2 regions of the Rhizobium sp. 1399 genome follow, and region 1 is predicted to be linked to the other one. Evidence: riboswitches for the same ligand, from Rfam matches in the RefSeq annotation. Region 1 holds a riboswitch; the other holds the start of a gene.
What was found. Region 1 has a riboswitch for S-adenosylmethionine ahead of J2X71_RS03645 (O-succinylhomoserine sulfhydrylase). Riboswitches for the same ligand answer to the same signal wherever they lie in the genome.

Region 1 (10,762 bases):
ACATCCGTGCCGCCAAGGTCAAGAAGACCGCTTGATAGGACAATGCCCCGCCCGCCGGCGGGCGTAGCAGGTAACGAACAATGGCTTCCCCCAAACACTTCCTCGATCTTTCCGCCGTCACCGGATCCGACCTCAGAACCATCATGGACGATGCCAAGCTGCGAAAGCAGGCTTTCAAGGCCGGCATGGCCGACAAGCCGCTCGCCGGCAAGATGCTCGCCATGATCTTCGAGAAGCCGTCCACGCGAACCCGCGTCTCCTTCGATGTCGGCATGCGCCAGCTCGGCGGCGAGACCTTGTTCTTATCGGGCACTGAAATGCAGCTCGGCCGCGCCGAAACGATCGGCGACACCGCCAAGGTTCTGTCGCGCTATGTCGACGCGATCATGATCCGCACGACCGACCACAACCGTATGCTGGAGCTCGCTGAGCATGCGACCGTGCCGGTCATCAACGCGCTGACGGATGATACCCATCCCTGCCAAATCATGGCCGATATCATGACCTTTGAAGAGCATCGCGGCCCAATCAAGGGCAAGACGATCGCCTGGACGGGTGACGGCAACAACGTGCTGCATTCCCTGGTGGAGGGGGCTGCCCGTTTCGGCTACCGCATGAACATGGCAGTACCCCTTGGTTCCGAGCCGAAGGATCACTATCTGAACTGGGCCCGCAATGAGGGCGCCGAAATCATGCTTTACCATGATGCTGACCGTGCGGTCGCCGGCGTCGATTGCGTGGTGACCGATACCTGGGTCTCCATGAATCAGGAACATCGGGCTCGCGGTCACAATGTCTTCCAGCCTTATCAGGTCAATGCGCATTTGATGGCGCAGGCCGGCAAAGACGCATTGTTCATGCACTGCCTCCCCGCTCACCGCGGTGAGGAGGTGACGGACGAAGTGATCGATGGCCCGCAATCCGTGGTCTTCGATGAAGCGGAAAACCGTCTTCATGCGCAGAAGTCGATTCTTGCTTGGTGCCTGGGCGCGATCTGAACCATAATCGGATGTCGCGAGTTCCAAACTCGCGGCTGCGCAAGCAGCCGGTGCGCTGGCCGGCTGCTCTGACAAAACAGGAGTGAAAGCCATGGCAGAAGCTGCCGCCGCCCTCGGCGAGTTCGATTTCGCCGGCGATGATCATGTCGTCCCCTTCCAGGTGGAAGGGCTGGATGTGCGCGGTCGCGCTGTCCAGCTCGGCCCAATGCTGGATTCAATCCTCGAACGCCACCATTATCCCACGCCCGTCGCCCGCCTTCTGGCGGAGGTGGTGGTGCTCACGGTGCTGCTCGGCACCTCGCTGAAGTTCGAGGGCAAATTCACTGTCCAGACCAAGAGCGACGGTCCCGTCGATCTCTTGGTTGCCGATTTCTCCACGCCGGAAAATGTCCGGGCCTACGCTCGCTTCGACCAGGCCTTGCTCGATAAGGCGATCGCGGCTGGCGAAACGGAGCCGGAACAGCTTCTCGGCAAGGGCGTTCTCGCCTTCACCATTGATCAGGGCAAGTTCAGCCAGCCCTATCAGGGTATCGTGGCACTTGACGGTACCTCGCTGGAAGACATTGCAGGTGTCTATTTCCGCCAGTCGGAGCAGATCCCGACGCGCGTGCGCCTTGCCGCAGCCGAGCTCTTCGACCGCGACGAGAACGGTAAGCCGCGTCACCGCTGGCGGGCAGGGGGCCTCGTCGCCCAATTCCTGCCGGAAGCGCCGGAGCGTATGCGCCGGCCCGATCTTCATGGCGGTGATGGCGACACGGCTGCGCGCGCCCATGTTGAGGATGATGCCTGGACGGAAGCCCGCTCGCTCGTTGAAACCGTGGATGCCGATGAACTGACCGATCCGCTTGTTGGCACCGAACGCCTGCTCTTTCGCCTCTTTCACGAACGCGGCGTGCGCGTCTACGATCCGCGCGCCGTCTTCGATCGTTGCAGCTGTTCACGGGAAAAGATCGGCGGCGTGCTGAAAGGCTTCAGCGCCGAGGAAATCGAGGCGAGCCAGGAAAATGGCGAGATCTCGGTCACCTGCGAATTCTGCTCCACGACCTACCGCTTCCCGGTGCAGGAAGTTGCGGCGGCGGAGTGAGTGCGCGGAGAATGGGGCAGGCTCTAGTTCAATACCCTGAGCAGGCCGGGTGAATCCAAAGAGAAGGCGGGTATGTCGACATCGAACGTCTCGCCTTCGTCCGTCTCCATCTGGTAGTGGCCGAACATCAGGCCGGACGGCGTATCCAGCGGGCAGCCCGACGAATATTCATAGGTGTCACCTGGCTGCAGCCGCGGCTGCTCGCCGACGACGCCGGGGCCGCTGACCTCGTCGATCTGCCCGTTCTGGTCGGTAATGTTCCAGTAGCGGTTGACGAGACGTACGGCGATGCCGGAATTGTTGCTGATGACCACACGGTAACCCCAGACATAGCGATCGTCATCCGGATCGGATTGCTCCTCCAGATAAAACGGCTCGACAACGACTTCGATATCTCGTGTGAGGGCGCGATACATGCCTTACACCTTAGTCAGGATATGTTACCCGTATCTTATAAGAGGCCTCTGCCGTCAAGAAACGGTACAGTGATCGCGGCCTCACCACCCCCGGTTGGACCGCCTTTCGTTCATTAAGCCTAACTCTCAGTGTTAATTTCAAGGCAAATGCGACGGCCGCAGCGTCTGCCGACGGCCGTGCCTTGATGGTCAGGCCGAAACCTTCGCCAGAGCGCGGGCGAAATCTTCTATCAGATCGTCCGTATCCTCGATGCCGGCCGACAGGCGCACAGTACCAGGCGAGATGCCGAGTTCGGCGCGAGCTTCGTCCGTCAGGTTCTTGTGCGTGGTCGTGGCCGGATGCGTGATCAGGCTCTTGGAGTCGCCGAGATTGTTGGAAATCTTGACGATCTCAAGCGCGTTCTGCAGCGCGAAGGCAGCTTCCTTGCCACCTTTGAGCTCGAAGCAGACGAGCGTCGACCCACCGGACATCTGTTTGGCGATGATATCGGCCTGCGGATGGTCTTTGCGGCCGGGATAGATGACCTTGGCGACCTTGCCCTGATCGGCCAGGAAATCCGCGATCTTCGCTGCATTCTGCGTCTGCTGCTTGACGCGCAGCGGCAGCGTCTCGATGCCCTTCAGGAGCGTCCAAGCGTTGAAGGGCGACATGGCCGGACCGGTATGGCGGAAGTAGTCGTGCAGGTTCTCGTCGATCCATTCCTTGTCGGAGAGAACGACGCCACCGAGGCAGCGGCCCTGGCCGTCGATGTGCTTGGTCGCGGAATAGACGACGATATGGGCGCCGAGTTCCAGCGGCTTCTGGAAGAGCGGCGTCGCAAAGACGTTGTCGACGACGACCTTCGCGCCGATCTGGTTGGCGAGCTTGGCGACACCGGCGATGTCGATCACTTCCAGCGTCGGGTTGGTCGGGCTTTCCAGGAAGAACACCTTGGTCTTCGGGGTAACAGCCTTTTCCCAGTTTCCGAGGTCGCGACCGTCGATCAGCGTGCAGTCGATGCCGTATTTCGGCGCCAGCGTCTCGACGACCCAGCGGCAGGAGCCGAAGAGGGCACGGGCGGCAACGATATGATCGCCGGCCTTCAGCTGGCAGAGAATGGCGGCGGTGACTGCAGCCATGCCGGAAGCGGTGGCGCGGGCGTCTTCGGCGCCTTCCAGCATGCACATGCGCTTTTCGAACATGTCATTGGTGGGGCTGCCGTAGCGCGCATAGATGAAACCTTCGGTCTCGCCCTTGAAGCGCGCTTCCGCCGCTTCCGACGTATCGTAGACGAAACCCTGCGTGAGATAGATTGCCTCGGATGTCTCGCCATATTGCGAGCGGAGCGTTCCGCCGTGGACGAGTTGGGTTGCCGGGCGCCAGGTCTTGCTCATGCCATCACCACTTTCAAACAACAAAAAAACCGGCCGCAAATGCAGACCGGTTTTCAACCCGGTCTTTTTAGCCACTTATTTAACGTGGCTGCAAGCCGACCGGCCAAATCACCACGGGATAAATTTGCAATACTGCCGTTCTAAGCTTGCGTCAATTCCCCGACTTTGGTTTTGTCGGCTGCAAATTATGGATGGAGCATGATGGCTCGCGAAACTGGAATTTTGGCCGACCGCGCAATTGCAGCGCTGTTTGAGACGGGGCGTCTTCAAAGCGAGCGCGAGCTGGACCGCGACCAGATCCAGCCCGCCAGCTTGGATCTGCGGCTGGGCGCCAAGGCTTTTCGGGTGCGCGCCAGCTTCATGCCCGGCCCGTCCCATCTCGTCTCAGACAAGCTCGACCGACTGAGCCTGCATGTCATAGACCTCAGCGAAGGCGCGGTGCTGGAGACGGGCTGCGTCTACATCGTGCCGCTCATGGAGCGCCTCGATCTGCCGGCCGACATGTCGGCCTCGGCCAATCCGAAGAGCTCGACCGGCCGCCTCGATATCTTCACGCGCGTCATCACCGATTACGCGCAGGAATTCGACAAGATCCCATCAGGCTATTCCGGCCCGCTCTATCTCGAAATCAGCCCGCGCACCTTCCCCATCGTCGTGCGCCGCGGCTCGCGCCTGTCACAGATCCGCTTCCGCGTCGGCCATTCGGTTCTGGGCGAGCCGGAGCTTTTGAAGTTGCACGCAACGGAAACGCTCGTCGCTGCCAAGCAGCCGAACGTATCCGGCGGCGGCATTGCGCTGTCGATCGATCTGACGGGCGACGAGGAAGGCTTGATCGGCTATCGCGGCAAACACCACACGGCCGTCGTCGACGTCGACAAGAAGGCCCAGCACGATATCTACGATTTCTGGGAACCACTCTACAGCCGCGGCCGCACCGAGTTGATCCTCGATCCGGATGAGTTCTACATCCTCGTCTCGCGTGAGGCCGTGCACGTTCCCCCGCATTATGCGGCGGAAATGACCCCCTTCGATCCGCTCGTCGGTGAGTTCCGCGTCCACTATGCCGGCTTCTTCGATCCAGGCTTCGGCCATGCGCCGGCCGGCGGGCGCGGCAGCCGTGCGGTACTGGAAGTGCGCAGCCACGAAGTGCCCTTCATCTTGGAAGACGGCCAGATCGTCGGCCGCCTGATCTACGAGCACATGCAGGAACAGCCGTCGAGCCTCTACGGTTCAGGCCTCGGCTCCAACTATCAGGCCCAGGGCCTCAAACTGTCTAAGCATTTTCGGATTTGATGCCCGATGGCGCCGTCACTTGACAGCGGCGGCTATCTGTTGGAAGTCTCAAGCCATCAGGCGGGTGTAGCTCAATGGTAGAGCAGCAGCTTCCCAAGCTGAATACGAGGGTTCGATTCCCTTCACCCGCTCCAGCTATTCCTCTCAATCTCTTCCGAAAATGTTGATCGGCCGGTACTGGCGGTGAGCGATCGCCAGCGTGCGATCCGGGCGGATGATATAGGTCTCTTCGACCTGCCTGCCGTACTGGTCGATGAAATTGTGCGGGAAGGTCGAGCCAATAGGTGATTTGGTGAGTTTCGTGCGCGGCTGGCCGTTATAGGTGATGCTGCCGGGAATGGGCTCGATGCCGGGACCGGTATATTCGACAGTCGTGCAGCCAGCGAGCGCCAGCGCGCCGATGAGGCCAAGTGCGATCAGTTTCATATTGGAAGCCTTTCATTCCGCAGCACGGTGCTATTGTACCGCAAATCCCGGAAAGCTCACGATACAAACGGTACGCGTGTCTTCAACCCTTCGAGAAGAGCTTTGGTAAAGGTCGCCATCGGTCTGACTTCGCTCCTCTGAAACCGCTCGACCGACCATATTGCCGCTCTCGGTGCGATCTGCTAGAGCGGCAATGTCGAAAAAGGCAGGATCGGATGAGGTAAGCCCGGTCCCTTCCATCATCGGAACCTCTGCTCCGTGTTTCACACGAGAACCCGCGACGTGGCCCGCATGCGAATGCGGGGTCCCGGCGGCATGCGGAGCGTTAAAAGACGCACTCCTCCGGGATTTTATTCTCAAAGGAGACATTCATGCGTTTGAACCATCTTGATTTCTACGTGCCCGATATTGCCGCTACGGCGGATTTCTTCCTGCGTTATTTCAGTCTGGAATTGCGGGAGATGAACGAACGGATCGGCCGGGCGATCCTTCATGACGACCAGGGAACGGAGATCGTCTTGAGCCGCCCGCTGCCGAAATTCGGCGGTGCCGATCAGGTGGAGCTGCAGCGGCAGACCTATCATATCGGCTTCATCCTCACCGAAAGATTGGATGTCGATCGGCTTCATGGCCGTCTGGTGACAGATGATGCCGCTGTCTCAGCACCACCGACCGCCATTCGCGGCAGCTGGCTCTTCTACTGCACCGCGCCCGGCAATCTTCTTGTCGAAGTCGGCTGGCGTCCACCAGCCTGAAGGACCTGAAACGAAAATGGGCGGCCGAAGCCGCCCATCCTCATTCAATCATGTCTTTTGCTCAGAATTCCGTCCAATCGGCTTCCTGGCTGCTAGCGGGGGCTGCGCTGTTCGCACCGAAAGCGCTGGCGAGCTTCTGGCCGAGGGCGCGGGCCGGCGAAGCCTTCGGGCGTGCGGTGCTTTCGGCAACGCGGACCGGGGCTCTGGCAGCCGGCCGGGCGGCAGCACGCGGCGCGGCCGGTGCCGTCGAGATTGGTGCGCTTGCAACGAAGCCGCCGGTGCCTGTCAGGCGGAACTGGCCAAGCAGGTTGTTGAGCGCCGTCGCTTCCGTGGCAAGGCTATGGCTTGCCGCGGTGGATTCCTCGACCATGGCGGCATTCTGCTGCGTGCCCTGATCCATGGTATTGACGGCTGTATTGATCTCCTGCAGGCCGGTCGACTGCTCGCGGGCAGCTTCAGCGATCGCATGGACGTGCTGGTTGATTTCCTGCACCTCGTAGACGATCGCATCGAGCGCCTTGCCCGTTTCGCCGACCAGCGAGACGCCGGTCTGCACATGTGTGCCTGACGTGGTGATCAGCGCCTTGATTTCCTTGGCAGCGTTTGCAGAGCGCTGGGCGAGTTCACGCACTTCCTGTGCGACGACTGCAAAACCCTTGCCGGCTTCACCGGCACGCGCTGCTTCGACACCGGCGTTCAGCGCCAGCAAGTTCGTCTGGAAGGCGATATCGTCGATGACGCCGATGATATTACCGATCTCGACGGAGGACTGCTCGATCTGATGCATGGCAGCAACCGCCTTGCGGACGACGTCGCCGGATTTCTCGGCGCCAAGGCGGGTGCGGGCGACGAGCTGGCTTGCCTCTTCGGCACGCTTTGCCGCGTCCTTCACCGTTATGGTGATCTCTTCGAGGGCTGCTGCCGTTTCTTCGACGGAAGCGGCCTGCTGTTCGGTACGCTTCGAAAGCTCGTCGGCAGAAGACCGGATCTCGTTGGCGCCGGCACTGATGGCACGGGCGTTGGAGCCGACTGCGTGCAGGGTTTCGTTGAGCTTCTCGACCGAATTGTTGAAGTCCTGGCGCAGCGCGTCGAGATGAGCGACGAAAGGCGTTTCGATATGTGAGAGGAGGTCGCCCGCCGAGAGCCGGCGCAGGCCGTCTCCGAGAGCATTGACCGCACGCTCGAGATCGGCGGCCTCCGCGGCCTTCTGCGTTTCGCGTTCACGGCGCTCGTTGTCGCTGAGGCTGCGGTCGGCTTCGGCGCGCGCCTCGATCTGGGCACGCTCGATCGCGTTGTCGCGGAAGATCGAGACGGCCTTTGCCATCTGGCCGACCTCGTCGCCGCGGTCGAGACCGCTGATCTCGCTTGCGGTATCGCCTTCGGCAAGCCGCGTCATGCGCAGGCGCAGCTGCATCATGGGGCCGGCGATGCCGATCTGCGCCACGGCCACGCTGATGCCGACGGCGGCGAGAACCGCGATGCCGATCAAAATGAAACAGAAGACGATCCGCCCATGGACGGCAGCCGAAAGAGCGTCGCCGCCGTCGTTGAGCATCGCCATCATCGCATCGTTGTTGGCGATCATCTTCGGCGTCAGCGCGTTGAGCTTGGCATTGATCAGGGCGACATTCGCCAGGGCGCCGGCGCTGTCTTTGGCCTTGCTCTGCTCGATGATCTTGTTCGCCAGCGTTTCGATTTCATCGATGCTGGCCTGGATTTCATCGATCGCCGCCTTTCGGCTGGGCACAAGCGCCAGCGCCTGCTTCATGCGGTCGCGTGCCTGCGGCAGCTTGCTCGGTGTAGCGAGCGCCGTTTGGAATGCCGGCGTATCGGGCTTCATCTCGGCAAGCAGGCTCACCTGCAGCACCGAGGCGACGACCGATGCGCTGGCGCGCGCACTCTGCATGGAAGCCAGCGCCTCATGATCGATGAAGGCGCTGTAAGTCGCGTCCGCTTGGCGGAACTCGGACATGACATAGACCAATCCGGCCATGGTGATCAGCCCCAGGAGCGCCACGACCGATATGACTTTTGTGCGGATTTTCAGATGTTTCAGCATGGAAATGTCACCCGATTGACCGGGTGTGTTGCGAACCCGGTGCTTTTGAAATCATTTGTTGCAGAACAATTCTTCGGTATTGCGGTGTGGGAGATACCTTGAGAGGTTCGACATGCGCATCATGCGGTCGGCCGGTGAGGTCGGTGTCGTCGGTAACAAATAAGATCGGATATTGCTTAATTCCGCGCTAACGGGCTCGCAGGATTGCCCGTAAATTTTGAGGGCATGGTTGTCATTTGCGCTTGGGTGTTCAAAAAATGCAATTTATGCGGAATTTCTTGTGTGGCTGGCGCAGAGCCGTGTCTTCCGAAGCCTTGCTTTGAAGGCCTGCACGTATCGCAATTCTGTCCGATCGCCGTCTGCCGCCCGCCAGGCTATATTCCCCGATGGGCGTGATTCTGTTACATCTCGGCCTGTGGCCAAGCGCCGCTCTTATTCCCGAGGCAGGTTATCATGGTGCAATTTAGACCGGCGTTTCTGGCTCTCAGAGGGATTTTCGTCCTTTGCCTATTTTCGGTTGTACTGCTTTCGGCTTTTTCCGCTTTTGCGCAGCAATCGGGCCTGTCCGTGCCGCTGCTTTTCGATTCTCGCGAGCGCCTGGCGAAGCCCGATCTCTCCTCGCTCGTGCGCCTGCGTTTCCTGACCTCGGTGGACTTCCCGCCCTTCAATTTCACCGACCAGAACGGCAAGCTCTCCGGCTTCAACGTCGATCTCGCCCGCGAGATCTGCACCGAGCTGGAGATCGCCGACAAGTGCCAGATCCAGGCGCTGCCCTTTGCCGACCTGCAGAAAGCGCTCGCCGGCCTACAGGGCGACGCCGTCATTGCCGGCCTTGCCGTCACGCCCGAGCTGCGCCGCGAGTTCCTCTTCTCCCGCCCTTATCTGATGCTGCCGGCCCGCTTCGTCCGCAACGTGGGCGCCTCCGTGGCCGGAACGACGGCTACCGGCCTCGCCGGCCATTCCGTCGGCGTGGTCAAGGGTACCGTGCATGAGGCGATGCTTGCTGCCTTCTTCCCCGCCATCAAAGCTCAGCCCTTCGACAATAAGGAAGCGCTGCTGACGGCCTTGAAGGAACGCAAGATCGATGCTGCCTTTGCCGATGCGCTGCAGCTTTCCTTCTGGGTCGCTTCGTCAGCTTCGGGCAAATGCTGCGCCCTGTTCGACGGTCCCTATATGTCCGAGCATTTCCTGGGCGAGGGAATGACGATCATGCTGCGCCAGAACGACAGCGTGCTGATGGCGGCGATCGACCATGCGCTGGCAACGCTCTCGCGCAATGGCCGCCTGCAGGAAATCTATCTGCGTTATTTCCCTTACGGGCTGTACTAGAGCAATTCCAGCAAACGTGTGCAGCGGTTTTGCGTGCGGAATTGCGTAAAAAAAGCAGAAAGGTTTACCCCTTGCGGAAGCGGGCGATCGCGCTGCGTTCGATGGCGGCGCAGGTCAGCTTGTCGAGGCCGAGGCGGTCGCGCAGCAGGCTGAGCAGCCGCAGTTCTTCGGCCTTGACGGAAAGGTCGGCCGAGGCGACTTCGACCGCCAAGGCGTAGGCCGTGTCATAGAGACGGGCAGGCAGCGTATCGCGAACGGTCTCCAGCACGACGTCAAGCCCTTCGGGGCCTGCCAGCAGCGAGGCGCAGTCGCGGGCGATGGAAATCAGATTGTCGTCGTCGAAATCGCGGAAAACCGGCAGGAAGCCGATGAGCTGACCGATCCTCTCCATTTCCCGGTCATTCATGGTGCTGTCGACGGCGGATGCCATCACCATCACATAGATCAGCGCGTCATGGGCGGAAAGCGGCTTGTTCATGTCTGATTCCCTCTTCGATGAGCGGAGATTAGGAATTGGCGGTCTTTATTACAAGGGAGCGGCCGTTTCGGGCCGGGGTGTAGCCGCCGGCCTGCGGCGCGGATCCTCGCCGTGAATGCCTTGCTTTGCCTGTTTTGCTTTTTCGCCGGCAGCGGCAAGCCGTGAACCCGGCTGCGCCTCCACCCAGCCGTTTTCAACCAGCCATGTGCCGATATCCTGCTGCCCCAGCCGGCAGGCCGCACTCGCCATGTCCTCCCACGCATCGGAAGGCAGGTCGCAATCGATCGTGCGGTTGCGCAGGTAAAGCCGCAGCGCCGTCTTCGCCATCATGCCGCATGGCCACTGTTTGCCATCCGAGCCGCAGCTCTTGTCGGCGGGCGTCTCGATGACATTGGCAATCTGCAGCCTGCGTTTGCCGAAGGAGAGGATGCCGGCGCTCTCCACCGTCGGCCGCAGCAGTTCCACGCTGTCCTTTCCAGCAGGCGCAGTTGATGGCGTCTCTGTCGGCGCAGGAGCGCTTTGCGCCATTGCATCCGCTGGCGCATTTTCG
Region 2 (10,762 bases), on a different contig from region 1:
GATCAGAAGCGCCGGCGCACCGGCCTTGACATCGAGGATAGCCGCCGATGAAGGATCGAGCGTGACGGCGGTCAGCCGCTGCATGGCGCGCACCGGCTTGTGGCCGCTCTGGGCGAGCGCATCATAGAGCGAGCCTTCACCGCCGGCATCCTCGCCGAGAAACTTGACCGGCACGACCGCGCGTTCGATGGCGAGGGGCAGCCCGTCAGCCAGACGAAGGCGGTCGAGCCGCAGCACGGGCTCATCGACACCGAGGCCGAGCAGGAAGGATTCTTCGGGAGACGGATTGTTGATGGTACGCGACAGGATCTTCGCCGCCGGCGAGCGTCCGCGCGAGCGCATGTCTGCCGAGAAGGAGGAAAGCCGCCATAGCGACTGCTCCATGCGCTCCACCTTGCTGGAAACGAAGGTGCCGCTGCCGTGGCGCGATTCCAGCGCACCCGATGTCATGAGATCGCGATAGGCTGTCCGAACCGTCACGCGGCCAAGCTTCAGGGCTTCCGCTAGATCGCGTTCGCCGGGCAGCGCTGTTCCGGGCTTCAGCAGACCTTCCTGAATGAGGCCCGTGAGCGCCTGCGCCAGCCGCTTGTAAAGCGGCCCCGTTGCCGCCTCATCGCGCAGCCCACGACCATTCAGTTCCGCTATCAGACTGGTTCTATCCATGGACGTATAATAGAACCTATTTAGAACCAATCGGCAAGTCGGATTCGCTTCACCAAAAAGAAAAACCCTCGCGGGACACCGCGAGGGTTTTCATTGATCCTGACAGGATAGCTGAACTCAGTTCTTCGTGAAGATGTAATCCGTTTCCTGCCGCAGTACCTCACCTGGACGCAGAACCGCGTTCGGAAAATCCGCGTGATTGATGGCGTCAGGCCAGATCTGCGTTTCCAGGCAGAAGCCTGCGAATGGCGCATACTTGCGGCCCCCGAGACCCGGCACCGGCACGCCGAGCTTGAAGCCGGCATAGAACTGTACGCCAGGCTCGGTCGTGCGCACTTCCAGCGAGACGCCGGAATGCAGGCTGCGGGCAAGTACGACGGAGCGCTTGGCCGTGCGCTCGCTCGAGAAGCAGAAATTATGATCGTAGAGCGCCTGCTCCTGACCGGCGAAACGCTTCATCGGCGCCATCGCGCGGAAATCGAACGCCGTGCCTTCGACAGAGCGGATCTCGCCGGTCGGTATCTGCTTCTCATTGGTCGGCAGATAGTGGTCGGCAGCGATCATGATGTCATGCGCCAGCGCATCCTCCCGGCCATCGAGATTGAAATAGGAGTGCTGGCAGACATTGGCGATCGTCGGTTGATCCGTCGTCGTCTCGTAGTTGACGGAAAGCTCGCCATTGCCATGTACGCGATAGGTCGCCTGGATCGTGCAGTTGCCGGGATAACCGGCGCGGCCATCGGGATCGACGATCTTCAGCACGACACGGTCGGTCTCGTGCTCGACGATCGTCCAAACGAGCGTACCGATATTGTTGCTGCCGCCGTGAAGATGAGTGACACCCTTCTCGTTCAGTTCGAGCTGGTAGTCCTTGCCGTCGAGCGTGAACTTGCCGTCGCCGACGCGGTTGGCACAGCGTCCCGGTGTCGCGCCGAAGAAAGGCGAATGCGCGAGGTAGCTGCCTAAATCCTCGAAGCCGAGCACCAGCGGGGCATTATGGCCCTCGAGGCTGATATCCTGGATTACTGCGCCCCAGCTCAATACCTTGACCGTCAGTCCGCCGCCGCGGATGACGACGCGATGGACGGTCTCCCCGTCCTTCGTCTGTCCGAAAACTTCCCGTTCCAACTTGTCCGTCATGATCGACGCTTACTCCATCCCTAGAATTCAGGAACCGGAACCTGCCCCCATTCGCCGCAAACCGCAACCGGGCAGGGCCGGAAAACAAAATGCCGTCGCAGAAATGCGACGGCATCATTTCTAAACTGGACCGGTGACGCTCAGATGTCCGAGCCGATCTCTTCGATATCGTAGGGCGTCGTCTGGTAGATCTCATTGATCCAGTTGCCGAAAAGCAGATGCGCATGGCTGCGCCAGCGGTTCTGCGGCGCGAGCGCCGGATCGTTATGCGGGAAGTAGTTGTGCGGCATCTTGATCGGTACGCCAGCATTCACGTCGCGGAAATATTCGTCCGAAAGAGACGTGGAATCATATTCGACGTGATTGAAGATATAAAGCCGCCGACCCTTCGGCTCGTGGACGAGACACACGCCCATCTCGCTCGATTCCATCAGGATCTCGAGGCCGTCGACCTTCTCGATGTCGGCCCGGCGCACCTCGGTCCAGCGCGACACCGGAACCTCGAAATTATCAGAGAAACCGTTGAGATAAACGGAAGAGGGCTTGAGATTACGGTGGCGGTAAACGCCGAAGGCCTTTTCCTTCAGTTCATATTTCGGCACGCCGTGGAAATGATAAATCCCCGCCATCGCACCCCAGCAGACATTCATGGTCGAATGGACGTTTGTCTGCGTCCAGTCGAAAATCTGCTGCATTTCCTTCCAATAGGTAACGTCCTCGTAAGGCAGCGTCTCGATCGGCGCACCCGTGATGATGAAGCCGTCAAATTTACGGTGCTTCACTTCCTCCCAGGTCTGGTAGAAGGCGAGCAGATGTTCTTCAGAAGTGTTCTTGGCCTTGTGGTTGCCGACACGGATCAGCGAGAGTTCTACCTGCAGCGGCGAAGCACCCACCAGGCGCGCCATCTGCACCTCGGTCTTGATCTTGTTCGGCATGAGGTTGAGCAGCCCGATGTGCAAGGGGCGGATATCCTGGCGGATCGCCACCGTTTCGGTCATCACCCGCACGCCCTCGTTCACGAGGGTTTCGAATGCGGGCAGCGTATCGGGGATCTTGATGGGCATTGCGGTCAACTCGATCAAAATAAAAAACCGGCGGCGAAAGAATCGCTACCGGTCCGCACGCGGCCCTTTAGCGATTTATTTAACGTGGCTGCAAGCCGGCCGGCCAAATCACCACGAGGCATCCTAATTAGCGCCAGTCGCGCTGCGAATCAACTGTCAATAGAGACAGCTGCACAAGCCATCACGCTTTCTTTATGGGTGGTGGAATCTGTTGATGGACCAGTAACGCCCCCATGTTATTAATGGTGTGATGGGCGATTTTGGAAAAAATAATGAAAAATGACGTCAAAGGGGGGAAGGGCATCCAGAGTCAGGACCGGGTGGGGTATGATCTCAGCCTGACATATCGGCTTGGAGTGATGTTCTCCGCATTCTGGAATTCGCAGGTTCGCGGCAAGGTCGTGGGACTTGCGATCCTGCTTGTCGTCATCATCCTGATGACCGCCTATGGACAGGTGATCCTCAACGAATGGAACGCCCCTTTCTACGATTCCCTCGAGCGTCGTGATCTCGGCGAGTTCTTCCGCCAGCTCGAAGTCTTCGCGATGATCGCCGGTGCGCTGTTGCTGCTCAACGTGCTGCAGGCATGGCTGAACCAGATGACCGCCCTCTACATGCGCGAAGGCCTCTCACGCGATCTCGTCGATCAGTGGCTGGAGCGCAAGCGCGCCCTCAAGCTCTCCACCATCGGCATCCTCGGCATTAACCCGGACCAGCGCCTTCACGAAGATTCCCGCAATCTTGCCGAAAGCACCACCAACCTCGCTCTCGGCCTCCTGCAATCGACCATTCTGCTCGTCAGTTTCATCGGCGTCTTGTGGGAACTTTCGAGCGGCTTTATCTTCCATATCAGCGGCCACAGCTTCACCATCCCCGGCTATATGGTCTGGGCGGCGATCTTCTACGCCGCATCGGCCTCACTATTGAGCCAGGTCGTTGGCCGCAAGCTCGTCAAGCTCAATGCCGACCGATTCTCGAAGGAAGCCGAACTGCGCTTTGCGCTGATGCATGCCAACGAGAACATGCCGGCGATAACAGTGGCGCGTGGCGAAGAGAACGAGCGCAAACGCATCAACGGCGATATCAGCAACGTCCTTACCGTCATCAAGCGGCTCGCCATGGCCAATACCAACCTGACCTGGGTCTCGGCGGGTTATGGCTGGCTGGTTATCGTTATCCCGATCATTGTTGCAGCCCCCGCCTATTTCTCCGGCGGCCTCACATTCGGCCAGCTGATGATGTCGGTTGGCGCCTTCAACCAGGTCAATACGGCGCTGCGCTGGTATGTCGCCAACTTCGGCCCGATTGCCGAATGGCGTGCCACGCTGATGCGCGTCACCGATTTCCGCCAGGCGCTTCAGGAGATGGATGATGACTTCGATTTGAAGGACGCAATCGTCTACGAGGAAACCGCGCCCGACAGGCTGATGCTGAAGGATATCGTCATCGTTGCCAAGCTTGGCGAGGATATCGACGATTGCGGCGGCTTCCAGATGCGCGAAACGGATGTGACGATCAGGGCCGGCGAAAAGGTCATGATCAACGGCGATCACAGCGTGAACCGCCGCCTGCTCTTTCAGGCCATGGCCGGCCTCTGGCCCTGCGGCAAAGGCACAATAGGCCTGCCGCCGATTGACGACATCCTGTTCATCCCCCAGGTTGCCTATGTACCGGGTGGAACGCTGCGCGAGGCGATCGCATTCCCCCAAAAACCCGAAGCCTATGACACCGCGGCCATCGAAGCCGCACTTGAGGCTGCCGGCTTGCATTCGCTGGTCGCCCGCCTCGATAGCCGCGCGCGCTGGGACAAGCTTCTCGATGCCGATGAACAGAAGGCAATCGGCTTTGCCCGCCTGCTCCTCGTCAAGCCGCGCTGGGCCGTCTTCGACGAAGTGCTCGAAGGCATGGAGCCGGAATGGCAGCGCACTATGACGAAGCTGCTTACCACGATGCCGGACACCGGCATGATCTATATCGGCCGCTCGGAGACCTATCTGGAAGCGCTGCATCCGCGCACATTGCATCTGCTGGCGCTGCCTTCGAAATCCGATGAAGAACCGGTAGCATCCGTCGCAGGATCAAGCGCCGCGGCAGCTCCTGCCCCGGCGCTCTGATCAATTCCAGTAGAAGAAATACACAGCGGTTTGGCTGAAATTGCTCCAGGAGAGCTTACATCGGCGGCATCACGCCGTTGATGCCGACGGCGACCTGAGCGGCCGAGATACTGCCGTCGGCTGCCCTTTCCGCCATGACGATAACGCCGGCGCCCGGCTTCAGATCATCTTTCGTTGCCGGCGCAAAGGTAACGATCGGCGTGCCCTCGGCAATCGAGATGGTCTTTTCCTTGCCCTGATAGGTGAGCGTGATCGTGTGGCCGTCAACAGCCTTGACCGCATTGCTGACGGTCGCATTGGTCATCGAACTGTTCGGCTGCACGTCCCACGGACGGCTGCCTTCGCCGGTGCCCTTCATCGCGGCCGGGAAGATCAGCACCTCGATCGCGCCATCGGGACCTGTGCCCTTCGGCAAGGAGGCGACACCAACGAAATCGCCGACCTTGATATCATCGACAGAAGCATTCCTGATACCCGAGACCTTCCAGCCGGACTTGAGCGCCACCGTCGCATCGCTGCCCTCGCGGGTCTTGACGGTTAGCGTGTCGCCGTTGAGACTCTCGATCGTGCCACGAACGCGCACGCGTTGGTTTTCCTGAGCAATCGCCGCCTGCGAAAGGCTAAGCACGACGAAGCCGCTGGCGGCAAGCGCCGTCAATATTCTGGTATAGGATTTGCAAGACATGTAACTCTTCCTTGTCGCCATTGATCGGCACGATCCCCAGCTGAGCGGCACTCTATGCCGCATGACGCGGCGCGGGCGAATCAAGGAAAAGTGAGGAAAGCGGAACCCGACAATCCGGTTCCAGACGCCGGAGTCCGCGAAAGACCTTTGAAAAGACCGGCTCAACCGGCAGCAGACATGTCCATGTACATGATTTCCCAGACATGGCCGTCGAGGTCCTGGAAGCTGCATCCATACATCGGCCCCATATCGAGGATCGGCTTCCAGGGCTTGCCGCCCGCTGCCAGCGCCTTCTTGAGGTAGTCATCCACCTCATCGCGGCTGCCGGCCGAAAGGCAGGTCAGCACTTCCTTGCCCTTCGTCGTATCGGCGATATCGCCCTCGATGAACTGCTGGAAATGACCGTGGGTCAGCAGCATCACATAGATGTTTTCCTCGACGATCATGCAGGCAGCATCGTCTGTGGTAAAATTCGGATTGTAGGAAAAGCCGAGCGCCGAGAAGAATTCCTTCGACTTGACGAGGTCCTTGACCGGCAGGTTCACGAAAATCATGCGCATGAAAAATCTCCCTTATGACGTGGCGGCACCATGCCGTTGATCACGTTCGGCCCAAGGACGGAGAAAAACCACCCGATCCGACATTTCAGGAAATTTTTATCGGATCAGCCTTCCAGCTCCTCGCGCAGCATTTCGAGTTCCAGCCATTCCTCTTCCATCTTCGTCAGGCTTTCGCGCAGCTTCTCCATCTCGGATGCCAGCCGGTTGAAGGTTGCCGGGTCCTTGGTGAAGAGGTTCGGATCGGCCATCTTCTCCTCACGCTTGCCGATCTCCGCCTCTGCCTTGGCCATTTCTTTCGGCAGGTTTTCGAGTGCGAATTTCTGCTTGTAGGAGAGCTTGACCTTCGAGGCAGAGGGTGCAGCAGCCGCAGTAGTCTCCTGCGCCTTAGGCTTTTCCGCCGCCTTCTCGGCCCTGCGGCGCTCCTCGGCTGCACCCTTGCGCTGCGCCAGCATGTCGGAATAGCCGCCGGCATATTCGATCCAGCGCCCGTCCGGCGCTTCCGGATTGGCTGGCGCAATCGTCGAGGTCACAGTCCGGTCGAGGAAGTCGCGATCGTGGCTGACGAGGATGACGGTGCCGGCAAAACCCGTGACGATCTCCTGCAAGAGATCCAGCGTCTCGATGTCGAGATCGTTGGTCGGCTCGTCGAGGATGAGCAGGTTCGTCGGCCGCGACAGGATGCGCGCCAGCATCAGCCGGGCGCGTTCGCCGCCGGAGAGATTCTTGATCGGCGTGCGCGCCTGCTCCGGCTGGAACAGGAATTCCTTCATATAGCCGGTCACATGCCGCTGCTCGCCATTGACCAGCAGATTCTCACCACGCCCATCCGTAAGGTAGTTGGCAAGCGTATCGTCGAGATTCAGATCCTCACGCTTCTGGTCGAGGGTCGCGATATCAAGATTGGTGCCGAGCTTCACCGTGCCGCTGTCGGGCGCAAGCTGACCGGTCAGCATCTTCAAAAGCGTCGTCTTGCCGGCGCCGTTCGGGCCAACGAGACCGATGCAATCGCCGCGATGCACGCGGATCGAGAACGGCGCGACGATCGGCCGGTCGTCATAGCTCTTGGTGATCTTGTCAGCCTCGATCACTAGCTTGCCGGATTCCTGCGCATCGGAAGCGCTTGCCTGCACGGTTCCCTGCGGTCCTTTGTGGCCACGATACTGCGAACGCATCGTCTGCAGCTCGCCGAGCCGGCGCATGTTGCGCTTGCGTCGTGCCGTCACGCCATAGCGCAGCCAGTGTTCTTCCCGCTCGATCGCCTTGCCGAGCTTGTGCTGCTCCAGCTCCTCTGCCTCCAGCACCTGGTCCCGCCATGCCTCGAAAAACGCAAAGCCTTTGTCGAGCCGGCGAGACGTGCCGCGGTCAAGCCAGACGGTGGCCGTCGAGACCATTTCGAGGAAGCGGCGGTCGTGTGAGATCAGCACCAGCGCACTGCGCGTCTTCTGCAATTCGCCTTCCAGCCACTCGATGGTCGGCAGGTCGAGATGGTTGGTTGGCTCGTCGAGCAGCAGGATGTCCGGCTCCGGCGCCAGTACGCGCGCAAGTGCTGCGCGGCGCGCTTCGCCGCCAGAAAGCTTCTTAGGATTTTCCTCGCCGGTCAGCCCGAGATGCGAGAGCAGGTAGCTGACACGATAGGGATCATCGCCCGGTCCGAGACCGGCTTCGGCATAGGCCTGCACGGTCTGGAAGTCGGCAAAATCCGGCGCCTGCTCCAGATAGCGCACCGTGGACGCTGGATGGCGGAAGACCTCACCCGACTGCGCGTCGACCAGGCCGGCGGCGATCTTCAGAAGCGTCGATTTGCCCGAGCCGTTGCGGCCCACGAGACAGATCTTGTCGCCGGACTCCACCTGCAGGGCGGCCCCCGCCAGAAGCGGTGCACCGCCGAAGCTCAGGAAGATATCGTCGAGTTTCAGAATGGGAGGCGCCAAGTATCAGACTCCGGAAAGATCATAGGGCCGCGCGAGCACGATGGCCCTGCCGCTGGCAAGCGAGAAGCGCACGGGGCCTTCCGCCACATTGGAAATGGTGCGCGACGAGCCGAAGGGCAAATGGAAGTCGGCGAGCGGATAGCGGGCATTTTCGATGAACAGGCCACGCAGCTCGCTGAAGCCTGGCACGGAAAACAGGCTGCCCGGCGGAAGATCGATCTCCAGCGAGCCAGGAAGCAAAGGCACGGCCTCCTCACTGCCCGAGGTCAGCAGCATGTCGAAGCCTTCCTCCGCCAACTCCACGGCGTAGAGCAGATGCTGCAAGGCGTGGTCGGACCGTTCACCGCCCAGCGCACCCGCAAGGATCAGGCGCTTGGCGCCACGTTCGATCGCCTCGGAAACGGCAATTTCACCATCCGTCGCAGCCTTTGCGGCTGGATAGGGCTGGCGTGGCACATCGGGAAAAGCGCCGTCGAGATCGGGCGGCGTGGAATCGAAATCGCCAACCCACAGTTCCGGCACCACGCCCAGGGCCGTCGCATGCCGCATGCCGCCGTCGGCCGCAATAAACCGGCTTTCCCGCACGGCGTCGCGCAGACGATCCGTCAGGCTGAGTGCCCCGCCGAGCAGGATGGTGAAGGTGGATTGGCTCATGGGCATTGCCCATAGCGCAAACGGGGGGTGAAGGGGAAGAGGCGCCGGATATCCGGTGCCTTTCCCTCAAAGCAATTCCCGCAAAAGCATGCAACGGTTTTGCGACCGGAATTGCGTCAATCAAATGCTCTAGAAGCGATAGGTGACACCGGCGCCGATCAGCCAGGGATCCAGTTTCGCCTTGCCACTGACATCGGCACCGCCGACGGTCGCATCGAAATCCGGACGCAGGAAGATCTTCTTCACATCCAGGTTCGCACCCCAATGCTCATCGAACATGTAGTCGAAACCGGCCTGCAGCGCGACGCCGAACGTGTTCTTCACATCGAGGCTGTCGGCGCTCTTGCCGGACTGGTTGTAGAAGACAGTGTAGTTCACACCGGCACCGAGATAGGGCTGGAAGGCACCGAAATCGGTGAAATGATATTGCAGCGTCAGCGTCGGCGGCAGCAGCCACGTCTTGCCGATTTCCCCGAGGCCGGCAATCGAGCCTTCGCCATGCACATTGGCATAGGTCGTGCCGAGAACGAGCTCGGCGGAAATATTGTCGGTGAAGAAATAGGAGATATCCACTTCCGGAATCACCGTGTCCGAATAGGACAGATCGGATCCGGGAATCCCATCGACTGAGCCGTTGTCGCGCGTGATCACGCCAAGCGCACGAAGACGTACCTGCCATGGGCTTTGCGTCGCCATTGGCGAGCCCGCCGAAGGCGCCAGATCGGCCGAAAGCGCCGCATGCCCGAAGGATGCGAAAACGATAGCGGTAAAAATACCCCTCAGCCGAAGCGGATGATGTTTCATGTGAATCTCTCCTGATGACGTCGAACGAGGAGAGACTTAGGCTTGCCTTGGATGGGTCGGCTTGAGCGAGATCAAACGCTCGGACTATTTTCTTAGCCCGGCGTATCCTTGTCGCGCGAAAGGAAGATCGCCTCGTAGCCGCCGATGAATTTCTCGAACAGCAGCGAGAAAGTGTCGATCTCCTCCTGTGGCCAGTCCCGCACAACCTCGGAAACGAAGGCGAGCTTCTGGGCCCGGATTTCCGCCAGCAGATCCTTCCCGAGCGGAGTCATGACGACGACGATACGTCGCGCATCCGCCTGCGAAGCCTCACGGCGCAGGACGTTGCGGCCCACCATATCGGACACGACGCGGCTTGCCCTCGACGGGTCGATGCGTAGCATCTCGGCAATGGCGCCGACCGTCACCTCGCCATTTTCCTGTGCGCGGCGCACGGCATCGAGTACGTCGAGATGAGACAGTTCCAGATCCGGTGCCACGCTCTGGATCGCCAGGCGGCCGATCAGCCGGCGGCCCGTCATCATTCGCATGCGCGTCATGGTGCGGCCGATGCGCGGCACACTGTCCAAAGGATCATCAAGCTCTGTCGTTCTTGTCTTGGTCAAGGTCTCGTTCATGACGGAATCATAACAGACCGGAGCTCAAAATAAAATATGCCAATGTCAATAATGTGCCCTTGACAAATATATGACATTAGCACATAATATATCCATATAACGAGAATGGCCCATCCCATGGATATGCAACTTGCCCCCGCACCGCTCGTAACGGATCCCCGTCGGCGGCTCATCCTCTTCTTCTTCCTGATGACCGCCATGTTCATGGCGACGCTGGATAACCAGATCGTCTCCACCGCACTGCCGACCATCGTCGGCGAGTTCGGTCATCTGGACCGCTTCGGCTGGATCGGTTCGGCCTATCTGCTGGCGCTCAGCGCCGTGATGCCGCTCTATGGCAAGCTCGGCGATCTCTTCGGACGCAAATATGTGATGATGACGGCAATCGCGATCTTCACGGTGGGCTCCGCCGTCTGCGGTCTCGCCGTCTCGATGAACACGCTGATTGCCGCCCGCGTGCTGCAGGGCTTCGGCGGCGGCGGCATCATGGTTTCGATTTTCGCCGTCAATGCCGACCTCTTCGAGCCGCG

Region 2: another riboswitch for S-adenosylmethionine. It lies ahead of metA (homoserine O-succinyltransferase); the one in region 1 lies ahead of J2X71_RS03645 (O-succinylhomoserine sulfhydrylase).

Annotation. Positions count from the first base shown of each region.
Region 1 covers NZ_JAVDSU010000001.1:689,364-700,125, reverse strand. Annotated here, with positions in the region: gene J2X71_RS03665 (aspartate aminotransferase family protein) at 1-35, shown strand, start outside; gene argF (ornithine carbamoyltransferase) at 81-998, shown strand; gene J2X71_RS03655 (Hsp33 family molecular chaperone) at 1,090-2,082, shown strand; gene apaG (Co2+/Mg2+ efflux protein ApaG) at 2,106-2,498, opposite strand; gene J2X71_RS03645 (O-succinylhomoserine sulfhydrylase) at 2,688-3,872, opposite strand; SAM riboswitch at 3,919-3,997, opposite strand; gene J2X71_RS03640 (2'-deoxycytidine 5'-triphosphate deaminase) at 4,071-5,165, shown strand; tRNA gene J2X71_RS03635 (tRNA-Gly) at 5,226-5,299, shown strand; gene J2X71_RS03630 (hypothetical protein) at 5,310-5,591, opposite strand; gene J2X71_RS03625 (VOC family protein) at 5,963-6,346, shown strand; gene J2X71_RS03620 (methyl-accepting chemotaxis protein) at 6,408-8,405, opposite strand; gene J2X71_RS03615 (transporter substrate-binding domain-containing protein) at 8,859-9,734, shown strand; gene J2X71_RS03610 (tellurite resistance TerB family protein) at 9,799-10,212, opposite strand; gene J2X71_RS03605 (thermonuclease family protein) at 10,261-10,762, opposite strand, start outside.
Region 2 covers NZ_JAVDSU010000007.1:277,015-287,776, forward strand. Annotated here, with positions in the region: gene J2X71_RS22860 (GntR family transcriptional regulator) at 1-663, opposite strand, end outside; gene J2X71_RS22865 (aldose epimerase family protein) at 781-1,803, opposite strand; gene metA (homoserine O-succinyltransferase) at 1,944-2,867, opposite strand; SAM riboswitch at 2,915-2,992, opposite strand; gene J2X71_RS22875 (ABC transporter ATP-binding protein/permease) at 3,140-4,981, shown strand; gene J2X71_RS22880 (DUF5666 domain-containing protein) at 5,037-5,666, opposite strand; gene J2X71_RS22885 (VOC family protein) at 5,828-6,226, opposite strand; gene J2X71_RS22890 (ABC-F family ATP-binding cassette domain-containing protein) at 6,331-8,157, opposite strand; gene J2X71_RS22895 (thiamine diphosphokinase) at 8,161-8,811, opposite strand; gene J2X71_RS22900 (OmpW family protein) at 8,941-9,615, opposite strand; gene J2X71_RS22905 (MarR family winged helix-turn-helix transcriptional regulator) at 9,708-10,232, opposite strand; gene J2X71_RS22910 (MDR family MFS transporter) at 10,350-10,762, shown strand, end outside.